DNA from 2 places in the Shinella sp. GW821-FHT11G07 genome. Region 2 is predicted to be linked to the other one. Evidence: riboswitches for the same ligand, from Rfam matches in the RefSeq annotation. Region 2 holds a riboswitch; the other holds the start of a gene.
The links. A riboswitch is a leader RNA that binds a small molecule or an ion and turns the genes downstream of it on or off. The one in region 2 is predicted to bind cobalamin.
Positions count from the first base shown of each region.

Region 1 (5,498 bases), on a different contig from region 2:
CGGGGGCCGATGTTACGGTCGTTGACTATCGTGGCGATGCCGCATCCTCTGGGGGCGTGCGGGTGCTGAGAGGTGTCACGGTTGTCGCGGCGGCCGGCCGCAACGCCGTCAACGCGGTGAGGCTGTCCGATGGAAGCGTGCTGGAAGCGGACGCGGTGCTTGTCTCGGGCGGCTTCACGCCGACCGTGCATCTCTATTGCCAGGCGCAAGGTAAGCTCGACTGGTGCGACGATATCCTCGCTTTCGTTCCCGGCCGGCTGGTCGAGGGCGTTGAGGTGGTCGGGGCTGCTGCAGGGCATTTCGGCCTTCCGAGAGCACTTGCGGACGGCACGAACCGCGATTTTGGCATCGTCGCAGCCTGGCCGAAACCGGGCGCGAAGGAGCGGGTCTGGATCGACCTGCAGAACGATGTCACTGCCAAGGACGTTGAACTGGCGGTGCGGGAGAACTTCGTCTCCGTCGAGCACCTGAAACGCTACACGACACTCGGCATGGCGACGGACCAGGGCAAGACCTCAAACGTCAACGGTCTTGCCTTGATGGCCGAAATCACGGGCCGCCGTATTCCCGAGGTCGGCACGACAACCTATCGTCCACCCTTCACGCCGGTGCCGCTGGCCTCCTTCGCAGGCGCCCGGTCCGGCACGCGCATGAACCCGCTGCGCCGTCTGCCGCTTGAAAAGGCGCATCGGGCCGATAGTGCCGTGTTTCGTGAATATGGCGGCTGGCTTCGGCCCGCCTTCTACGGTGCCGGTGCGCCGGAAGAGCGTATCCAGGCGGAAGCGAAGGCTGCCCGGGAGGGCGTGGCGCTTTTCGATGGCTCGCCACTGGGCAAGATCGAGGTCATTGGCCCGGATGCCGCATCGTTCCTCGACTTCGTCTATTACAACACCATGTCGACGCTGGCGCCTGGTCGCTGCCGCTACGGGTTCATCCTGACGGAGGGCGGCAACATTTACGACGATGGCGTGCTGGTTCGGCTTGATGAAAATCGCTTCGTCGTGTCCTGCTCGTCTTCGCATGTGGCAGGCGTGCACGCCCTTCTGGAGGAATGGCGGCAGGATCGCTTCGACAAGCGGCGTGTCTTCATTCACAATGCCACGGCTGAGATGGCGACGCTGACGGTCACCGGCCCACGGGCGCGGGCACTTGTGGAAAGCATTGGCTTCGGCGTCGCGCTTGACGATGTGACCCTGCCGCACATGGCCGTCGTCGCCGGCAGCGTCGATGGCGTTGCGGTGCGGATTGCCCGCATCAGCTTCACCGGCGAACGCTCCTACGAAATCTCCGTACCGGCTGATTTTGCCGCGGTGCTCTGGGCGCGGCTGCGGAAGACCGGCGCGGCTTTCGGTGCAACGCTGCTTGGCCTTGAGGCCCTGATGATCCTGCGTGCGGAGAAAGGCTATATCGTCATCGGAAAGGATACCGATGGCACGAGCCGCCCCATGGATTTCGGCCTTACCGCGCCGCTGGAACGCAAGAAGGTGGAGTTCATCGGCCGCCGCTCGCTGATCACCGAGGATGCGGCCCGGCCCGATCGGCGGCAGTTCGTCGGCCTCGAGGCAGCAGACGGCAAGGGTGTGCTGCCGACCGGCGCGCATGGCATCGAACGGGAAGCGGGAAAACCTCGCAGCACCGGCTATGTCACGTCGAGCTATTTCAGCCCAGCCCTGCAGAGGCCGATCGCGCTCGGGCTGATCGAACGCGGCCTGTCGCGCATGGGTGACGTTATCGAGTTGCAGCATCTCGGGGATATCAGGCGCGCGCGCATCGTCTCCTCCTGTGCCTTCGATGGGGAAGGGAGCCGCCTTCATGCTTGATATTGCCCGCAAATGGCAGCCCGAACCGGATTGGGTGCAGGCACGGCTGACAGGCCGCGCCATTGACATCCGAGCCCTCACAGGCGTGACGCAGCGCCTCGTCAGCGGCGATATCGACCGCTTCCTCGCTCGCTATGATCTCGGCAGGGATGTCGGCGCGCTCGGCCTTGCCTTCGGCGATCGTTATGCGGTGCGCGTTGCCCGCGATCGCTTGCTGGTCATCGGGCTTTCATCTGGCGATGTGGCAGACGGTTGGTACGATGAGGGTTATGCGGTCTCCACCGTCAGTTCCGCCCTGCGCCTCTTCGAGGCGACGGGCGAGGGCGTCCGTGATCTTCTCACGCGGGCGACGACGGTCGATCCTGATCATCCCGGACCCTGCGCTGCCATGCCGTTCGGCGGCGTGATGGGCACTGTCTACCGGCATACCAATGCCGAAACCTTGCGCATTCATATCGACAGGGGGCTTGCTGCCTACCTCTGGGAGTGGTTCGAATGCCAGCCACTCGTTTTGCAAGCATAGACTTTCATGTCTGGAAGGAGACCCGCGCTGGTGCGGGCGAAAAAAGGGAGTTGAGATAATGAAAAGAATTCTAATCCTCGGTACGGCGCTCGGCCTGCTCATGGGCACCGCGGCGCGAGCAGAAGACCTGACCTTCGCCGTCGCCGGCCCGCTCACCGGTCCGCTCGCGACGATCGGCGACCAGTTCAAGCAGGGTGCGCAGGCTGCGGCTGACGCCATCAATGCCAAGGGCGGCGTGATGGGCCGCCAGATCAAGCTGCAGTTCGAAGATGATCAGTGCGATCCAAAGCAGGCCGTCTCGGTTGCCAACCGCATTGCCGCCGCCGGCATCCAGTTCGTCGACGGCCATGCCTGCTCGGGTTCGAGCATTCCGGCCTCGGCCGTCTACGCCGAAAACGGTACGCTGATGATGAGCCCGGCCTCGTCCAATCCGGTCATGACGGACGATGCGGCCAACAAGGGGTGGACGAACATCATGCGTCTCTACACCCGTGACGATGCTCAGGGCGCTTTCATCGGCCCGTGGATCGCCAAGGAGTATGCCGGCAAGAATGTCGCCGTGCTGCACGATAAGACGGCCTATGGTCAGGGCGTTGCGGACGCTGTGCGTGCCACGATGAACGCAAACGGTCTCAAGGAAGTTCTTGCTGAAGGCATCAACGCCGGCGAGAAGGACTACAATGCTCTCGTTACCAAGTTGAAGGAGGCCAAGGTCGATGTCGTCTATTTCGGCGGCTATCACCCGGAAGCAGGCCTCATCCTGCGTCAGGCTGCCGAGCAGGCTTACAAGTTCCAGCTGATCATGCCCGATTCCATCGCCTCGCCGGAATTCTGGCAGGTCGCCGGTCCGGCCGGTGAAGGTACGATGTTCGTCTTCCCCTCCGATCCGCAGGCAAAGCCTGAAGCGAAGGAAGCCGTGGAAAAGATCAAGGCCGGCGGCTTCAAGCCGGAAGGCTTTACGCTGTTTTCCTATGCTGTGATCCAGGCCTTCGCCCAAGGTATCGAACGCGCCGGTTCGGATGATCCGACAGAAGTCGCGAAGGCACTGAAGAACGGCCAACCGATCGACACCGTGGTCGGCACCGTCACCTTCGACGAGAAGGGCGACCTGAAAGACGCGAGCTACGACATCAACCGCTGGAGCAATGGCAACTACGCGCCGATTGCCAAGTAACGCTTACATCGTTGGCGAAGTTCAACGGCCCGGCCAAATGCCGGGCCGCCTTTCTATTTGTCTGCCGAACCCAGCAAAACCTTGGGAGCGGTCCCGTGGAAACCACCGAGACAGCGTGATTGTTAGGGTAGGAAACCAAGCATCCTTGATGCAGTCAGGAGCTCTCTGGCCCTCGCCGCATATTGTCTCCAGAACGCGACTCCGCAGGATGGTAGTGAAATGCCAAGCGACACATGGCGTGCGTGCCTCGTACCATCGATGGCCTTTTTTGCCTGGTGTCGTTGGCGACGTCAGGGATGTCGTATTCCCGAAGGCTAGTTCCTCTTGCGCATGGTTTGCTGACGGCATTCAAGGTGCCGCCCGGACGTCGTCAGGGTGGATAATTGGGAAACCGGTCTGAGGCCGGTGCTGCCCCCGCAACGGTAGCGGAACGAAAACCTCGACGATTGCCACTGGCCACGGCCGGGAAGGTGTCGAGGGCGTCCTGACGGACGGTTCCGAAGCCCGGAAACCAGCCTTGAATACAAGACTCGGCCGATTGCGGTGGGCGATCGAGAGGCGAACAGCGTTGCCTCTGGGCCGCTTTGTTCCTTCTTCTTTCCATCCTTCGTCGAGAGACGTTTTGCAGGCCGCTTGGCGGTTTTCGCATGCGTTCCGACCATGATTCGGCCCGCGGAGGAGCGGGCCGGACAGGCTTCAACTCAGGAGGAGACAAGACTATGAGCAGAAACAGAGGCGTCGTCTATATGCGACCCGGCAAGGTCGAGGTTCGCGACATCGATGACCCGAAGCTGGAGGCACCGGACGGCCGCCGCATTGAGCACGGCGTCATCCTCAAGGTGATTTCCACCAACATCTGCGGCTCCGACCAGCATATGGTGCGCGGTCGCACCACGGCGATGCCCGGCCTCGTCCTTGGCCACGAGATCACCGGCGAAGTCATCGAGAAGGGCATCGACGTCGAGATGCTCAAGGTCGGCGATATCGTCTCGGTGCCCTTCAACGTCGCTTGCGGGCGCTGCCGTTGCTGCAAGTCGCAGGATACCGGCGTCTGCCTCACCGTAAACCCGTCACGCGCCGGAGGCGCTTATGGCTATGTCGACATGGGCGGCTGGATCGGCGGCCAGGCGCGTTACGTCACCATCCCCTATGCCGACTTCAACCTCTTGAAATTCCCCGACCGCGACAAGGCGATGGCAAAAATCCGCGATCTGACCATGCTCTCCGACATCCTGCCAACGGGTTTCCACGGCGCCGTGCGTGCCGGTGTCGGTGTCGGTTCCACGGTCTATGTGGCGGGCGCGGGTCCGGTTGGTCTTGCCGCTGCCGCCTCCGCCCGCATCCTCGGTGCGGCTGTCGTGATGATCGGCGACTTCAACAAGGATCGCCTCGCCCATGCGGCGCGGGTCGGTTTTGAGCCGATAGATCTCTCCAAGAGCGACAGGCTGGGCGACATGATCGCCGAGGTCGTCGGTACAAACGAGGTCGACAGCGCTATCGACGCCGTCGGCTTCGAAGCGCGTGGCCATGCAGGCGGTGAGCAGCCGGCCATCGTGCTCAACCAGATGATGGAGATCACCCGTGCCGCCGGCTCGATCGGCATTCCGGGCCTCTACGTCACGGAAGATCCCGGTGCGGCGGACGTCGCGGCCAAACAGGGTAGCCTGTCGCTGCGCTTCGGTCTCGGCTGGGCGAAGGCGCTGTCTTTCCATACCGGCCAGACCCCTGTGCTCAAGTACAACCGTCAGCTCATGCAGGCGATCCTGCACGACCGCCTGCCCATCGCCGACATTGTCAACGCGAAGATCATCGCGCTCGACGATGCCGTCCAGGGCTATGAGAGCTTCGACCAGGGTGCCGCGACCAAGTTCGTGCTCGACCCGCATGGTGATCTGCTGAAGGCAGCATAACGAGAAAACGACGTGCGCCGGCCGTTTCCGACGGTCGGCGCACCGAACCCGATAGATCGCATGCCGCCCTT
Region 1 covers NZ_JBXARJ010000014.1:109,277-114,774, forward strand. Annotated here, with positions in the region: gene AC1RT2_RS24475 (2Fe-2S iron-sulfur cluster-binding protein) at 1-1,820, shown strand, start outside; gene AC1RT2_RS24480 (sarcosine oxidase subunit gamma family protein) at 1,813-2,343, shown strand; gene AC1RT2_RS24485 (ABC transporter substrate-binding protein) at 2,402-3,517, shown strand; cobalamin riboswitch at 3,852-4,051, shown strand; gene fdhA (formaldehyde dehydrogenase, glutathione-independent) at 4,237-5,427, shown strand.
Region 1: it holds a riboswitch for cobalamin, as region 2 does, so the genes downstream of both, fdhA (formaldehyde dehydrogenase, glutathione-independent) here and AC1RT2_RS30860 (acyl-CoA thioesterase) in region 2, are expected to answer to the same signal.

Region 2 (5,498 bases):
CATCGACAAACTGAAGCGCCTTTCGTAGGGTCGCGGCCACTTCCTCTGGGGTTTCAATGGTATTGCTTGCCACGTCGATGGCCCCGACCATCACCTTCTTGCCTCGAACAAGCTCCATGAGATCCATCGGAACATGAGAGTTGTGGCATTCCAGGGAGATCATACCGATGCTGGATTTCTGTAGCTTGGGGAAAGATTCCTCATATTGCCGCCACTCGGACCCCAGGGTCTTTTTCCAATACGTATTGGCCTTGATGCCGTATCCATAGCAGATATGGACAGCGGTCTCGCATTTGAGGCCCTCGATTGCTTTCTCCAATGTGGCGACGCCCCAGTCATTCACATCATCAAAGAAGACGTTGAATGCGGGCTCGTCGAACTGGATGATATCGACGCCGGCAGCCTCCAGCTCCCTCGCTTCCTCATTAAGGATCTTGGCAAATTCCCAGGCCAGCTTTTCACGGCTCTTATAGTGACTATCAAAGAGCGTATCGATCATCGTCATGGGACCCGGCAGAGCCCATTTGATGGGCTGCTTCGTCTGCTGACGTAGAAATTTGGCGTCTTCGACGAAAACCGGCTTCTGGCGAGACACGGCGCCCACGACCGTGGGGACACTCGCATCATAGCGATTGCGAATTCTGACGGTCTCACGTTTCTCAAAATCAACCCCGTCGAGGTGTTCGATAAACGTCGTAACGAAATGTTGGCGCGTTTGCTCGCCATCGCTGACGATATCGATGCCTGCCTGTCGCTGATCATCCAACGACAAACGCAAGGCGTCCTGTTTGCCCTCAATCAGTTCCTCGTCTTGCAGCTTCCAAGGCGACCAAAGCTTCTCAGGCTCTGCAAGCCACGAGGGTTTGGGCAGGCTGCCGGCGGTTGACGTGGGCAACAGTGTTTTCATGATAGGCGACCTTGTGTTTCCAGTTCGTCAGAGGACGTGATTGGCAGACCATTGCTCAAGAATGGTCCTGTACGGTTTGATGAAGTGCTTCTCGGCGAACTTCCCCTGCTCAATCGCCAGCCGACTCCGTTCTTCTCGATCGTAGACAATCCGGGTCAACGAGTAATCCTGGTGCTTCAGATCTGGCTGATAGCAGGCACCCGCCGCGGAATTGGCGTTGTAAATCTCGGGTCGATAGATCTTCTGAAAAGTCTCCATCGTGCTGATGGTGCTGATAAGCTCAAGATTGGTGTAGTCATCGAGCAGATCGCCGAGAAAATAAAAAGCCAAAGGGGCAACGCTATTCGCCGGCATGAAAAAGCGAACTTGCAATCCCATTTTCCCGAAATATTGGTCGGTCGAGGAGAGCGTATTCTGTTTGTATTCGACGCCCAATACGGGATGCTGATTGTCCGTCCGATGATAGGTTTTGCTGCTTGATGCGCTTAGGCATATGACTGGCGGCTTGTTGAAATGCTCTTTGTAAGCATTTGAATTCAGGAAGCACTTGAACAAGTTTCCATGCAGATCGCCAAAATTATCCGGCGTGCTGAACCCGGGTCGATTTTTGTTATGCTCTGGCAACAACACGCTGAAGTCGTAGTCGCGCACATAAGAGGAGAAATTATTGCCCACGATGCCGTCAATACGTTCGTTCGTTTTGCGATCAACAACAGTTGTTTTCAATATTTCAATGAGCGGAAAGGCATCACTATAGCCTCCGGCGCCAATGCTCATCTCGACGGAAATGATTTCGAGCTCGACAGAGTAACGATCACCTTTGGGGTTATCCCAATGCGCCAGAGCGTTGAAACGGTTGTCAATCATCGTCAGCGCATTGTGCAGGTTCTCTCGGCGGCTCTCCCCTCTAGCCAAATTAGCAAAATTGGTCGTAATGCGCGTATTTTCTGAGGGGTGATATTCCTCGTCTAATTGAACTACCTTAATATTAAAATCGAAATCGCTATTCATCACGACGACGCGCCCTGTTTCCCGAGAAAAAACCTAAGACTATTTACGTAAACTTCAGGGTACACCGGACATTACTTTCTATATTCCCAGTCGGCAGCGTTCACACCGCCCAGACATACGAGTGGTGTGCGGTTTATGCCTGAGGGATCGATCGAGAAAAAATGGTATTATCTCACGGAAGCATGAGCCGTGCTCATGATTTGAGGCCGAAGCCAGAGACAAAAAATGCGGAGATGACGGTATCTCACGAGCCGCCTTCAGACATCGAGGTACTCGAATGCCCGTTCAGCACGCAAAACCGACGGGACATAGGCGCGGGGGCACCTTCCACATCCGCCATGCCTCCGTGATAGACGCCTTGACCGCTCTGGCGACATGAGACATTGGTTCGTCATCGTGGTTCTGCGGATGAAAGTCCGGAGCTAAGAGGGAATTCGGTGAGGGCTTTGATCAAAGCCTGAAGCCGAGGCTGCCCCCGCAACTGTAAGCGGCTAGCGAACGTCCATCCATGTCACTGAGGCATACCTCGGGAAGACGGACGAAAGCAATGACCCGCAAGCCAGGAGACCTGCCGCGATAGATAACGTCCACGGGCGGGGTGTCCCGGAGTGCCGCTTTCGCGATAAGCACTCCCGTGCCGTCGTCTCTGCGTCATGCCGCTGCCCGGCCGCAACCTGATGGCAGTGCAGATGACAGAGATCGCGACCATAGAAAAGCCTGTCGAGCACGGCTCCGCAACCAGTCTTATCGATATCGTCTTTCCCGGAGATACCAACCATCACGGCACTCTGTTCGGCGGAGCCGGACTTGCTCTCATGGATCGCGTAGCCTTCATAGCGGCAACCCGGTTCGGGCGGGCGCCCTTCGTGACCGCCTCTTGCGAGCGGATCGATTTCAGGCAACCCGCACGGATCGGGCACATCGTTGAGTTCACGGCCAGACCGGTCAAGGCTGGACGGCGCTCCTTGACGGTCGAGGTCGAGATGGCGGCGGAGACCATAGTCGGTCGCCAGCGACACACCTGTACGCGCGGCATCTTCCATATGGTCGCGATACCGGAGAGCGGCCACGCGGCGAACTATACATTGCCCGAGCTCGCGGCAGCGGAAACTCTGAACGCCACGGACACCGTTTTCATGGTCGACATCGTCTTTCCGGATCAGGCAAACAGCGTCGGCCGGATGTTCGGGGGCGAGGCGATCGCCTACATGACCAAAGCCGCATTCGTTGCAGCGTCGCGCTACTCCGGCAAGCTGGTCGTCCTCGCCTCATCAGAGCGCATCGATTTCGCACGAGCAATCAAGATCGGTGAAATTGTCGAGGCGGAAGCGCGCGTCGAGCGCGTGGGACGCAGCTCCATGTCCATCGAGACGAAACTTTGGTCCGAAAACCTCCTGACCGGCGAGAGGCATGTTACGGCCACAGGATGTTTCACCATGGTGGCGGTCGATAAAGACCACCGGCCGGTTCCTGTTCGCGATAGCGCCACAGCGGAATCGCTTACCTTTAATCACGGGCGGGCATAACCGTGCTGGACAGGCAACATCTATCGATCTTGCGTGAAGTCGACCGTTTGGGCAGCCTAACGGCTGCGGCTGAGCGGCTGAACGTCTCCCAGTCGGCTCTTAGCCATACGATCCGCAAGTTGGAAGAGCGCTACGGCGTGGCGATGTGGGAAAAGGACGGCCGCAACCTTCGTCTCACAGAGGCTGGCCGCTACATCGTGACACTAGCACAGCGCGTTCTGCCCCAGATTGAAAGGGCCGAGGATGTCCTGTCGGATTATCGCCATGGCCAGCGAGGCTCGCTCAAGATTGGCATGGAATGCCACCCATGCCACCAGTGGCTTATGGGGGTCACAAAGCCCTATCTCATGGAATGGCCGGATGTGGGCCTGGAACTGAAGACATCATTTGCTTTCGGCGGTGTGGCGGCGTTGACGGGGTACGAGATCGATATCCTGATCACGCCGGATCCGATCGAGACGTCCGGCATTCATTATGTTCCAGTGTTCGACTATGAGCTGGTGCTTGCCGTTCCGGCCGATCATCTCCTGACGCTGAAACGCCATGCCGATCCTACGGATCTGCTGAATGAGACACTATTCACCTATCCGGTACCGCCGGAGCGACTGGACGTGTTCACGCAATTTCTGGTGCCCGCCAATTGCCGGCCGCGACATCACCGCAATGTCGAGACGACGGAAATGATGCTCCAGCTCGTGGCGGCAGGGCGCGGGGTCAGCGCCATTCCCAGCTGGCTAGTGCGCCGAGAAGCAGCGGCGCTCGGTGTCTGCCCCGTCCGGATTGGTCAGAGCGGTATCCAGAAAAGCATCCATCTCGGATTAAGAGATGGCGACGACACTGTCGATTTCATCGCCGGGTTTCTCGCGACGTCACGCCAGACATCGGCGTGACGTTTCAGGTGTAAGGCCATCTGGAACGTCTGAACCTTGCAAGCGTTCATCGCGCGATCGCAACCTGCCTGGGCTGACGTAACTTCGGCCAGAGGATCAGCCAGCTCACCAGAACAAGGTTCACGACGTTCCACAGGAAACCATGCAGGAACGCCAGGCGGTAAGACCCGGTCGCGTCGAAGATGTAGCCGGCAGCAAGGCCCCCGCATGCCATGCCGAGCACCGTCGCCATCAGCACCAGGCTGATGCGGATGCCGGCTTCACGTGGCGGCAGGAACTGGCGGATGATCACAGCATACATCGGCACTATGCCGCCCTGGAACAGCCCGAACAAGCCGGAGATCACATAGAGCGAGGCTTGGCTGTTGAAGAACAGATAAAGCAGCAGTGCTGCCGCCTGCATGGAGGAGCCGAGGATCAGCATCGGGCCGGCCCCGATCCGGTCCGCGACCACGCCGGAAGCGAGACGGCTGACGACGCCAAGGCCGAGCATCAGCGACACGATCTGCGTGCCTACGGCGACGCCGTACCCGAGATCGCCGCAATAGGCCACGATGTGGACCTGCGGCATCGACATCGCCATGCAGCACGCAAACCCCGCGACGACGAGAATGCCTTGCAGCACATTGGGCTTGAGGCCGAGTTCCTCGCGCGCCGCTTCGGTCGCCGCATCAGCCTCGGCATAAGCCGCAGTCTGCAGGCGCCGCTTCAGCAGAAGTCCGATCGGCACCATCACCAAAGGGACGAACAGGCCGATGCCGACATGGGTGGCCCGCCAGCCCTGCGCCGTTACAAAATGCTCGATGATCAGCGGCCATACCGCGCCGGAGAGATAGCTACCCGAGGCGGCGAAAGTGACGGCAAGTGCGCGCCGCTTGCGGAACCAGTGGGACAGATCGGAAATCAACGGCGAGAATCCAGCAGCGGAGCCGAGGCCGATCACCGCGGAAATCGCGGCGAACTGCCAAATGTTGCTTGTGAAGGCGGCGGCGATATAGCCGATGCAGAGCAGAAAAGCGCCAATCAGCACCGGTGCGACAATGCCGACCCGATCCGCGAGGCGTCCCATCGCCACCCCACCGAAGGCGAAGCCCAGCATGGTGTAGGTATAAGGCAGCGAGGCGCCGCCGCGCAACGTGTCGAACTCGAGTTGGAGGGTCGGCA
Region 2 covers NZ_JBXARJ010000026.1:10,339-15,836, forward strand. Annotated here, with positions in the region: gene AC1RT2_RS30850 (methionine synthase) at 1-907, opposite strand, end outside; gene AC1RT2_RS30855 (DUF1852 domain-containing protein) at 935-1,918, opposite strand; cobalamin riboswitch at 2,299-2,508, shown strand; gene AC1RT2_RS30860 (acyl-CoA thioesterase) at 2,572-3,444, shown strand; gene AC1RT2_RS30865 (LysR family transcriptional regulator) at 3,447-4,334, shown strand; gene AC1RT2_RS30870 (MFS transporter) at 4,381-5,498, opposite strand, start outside.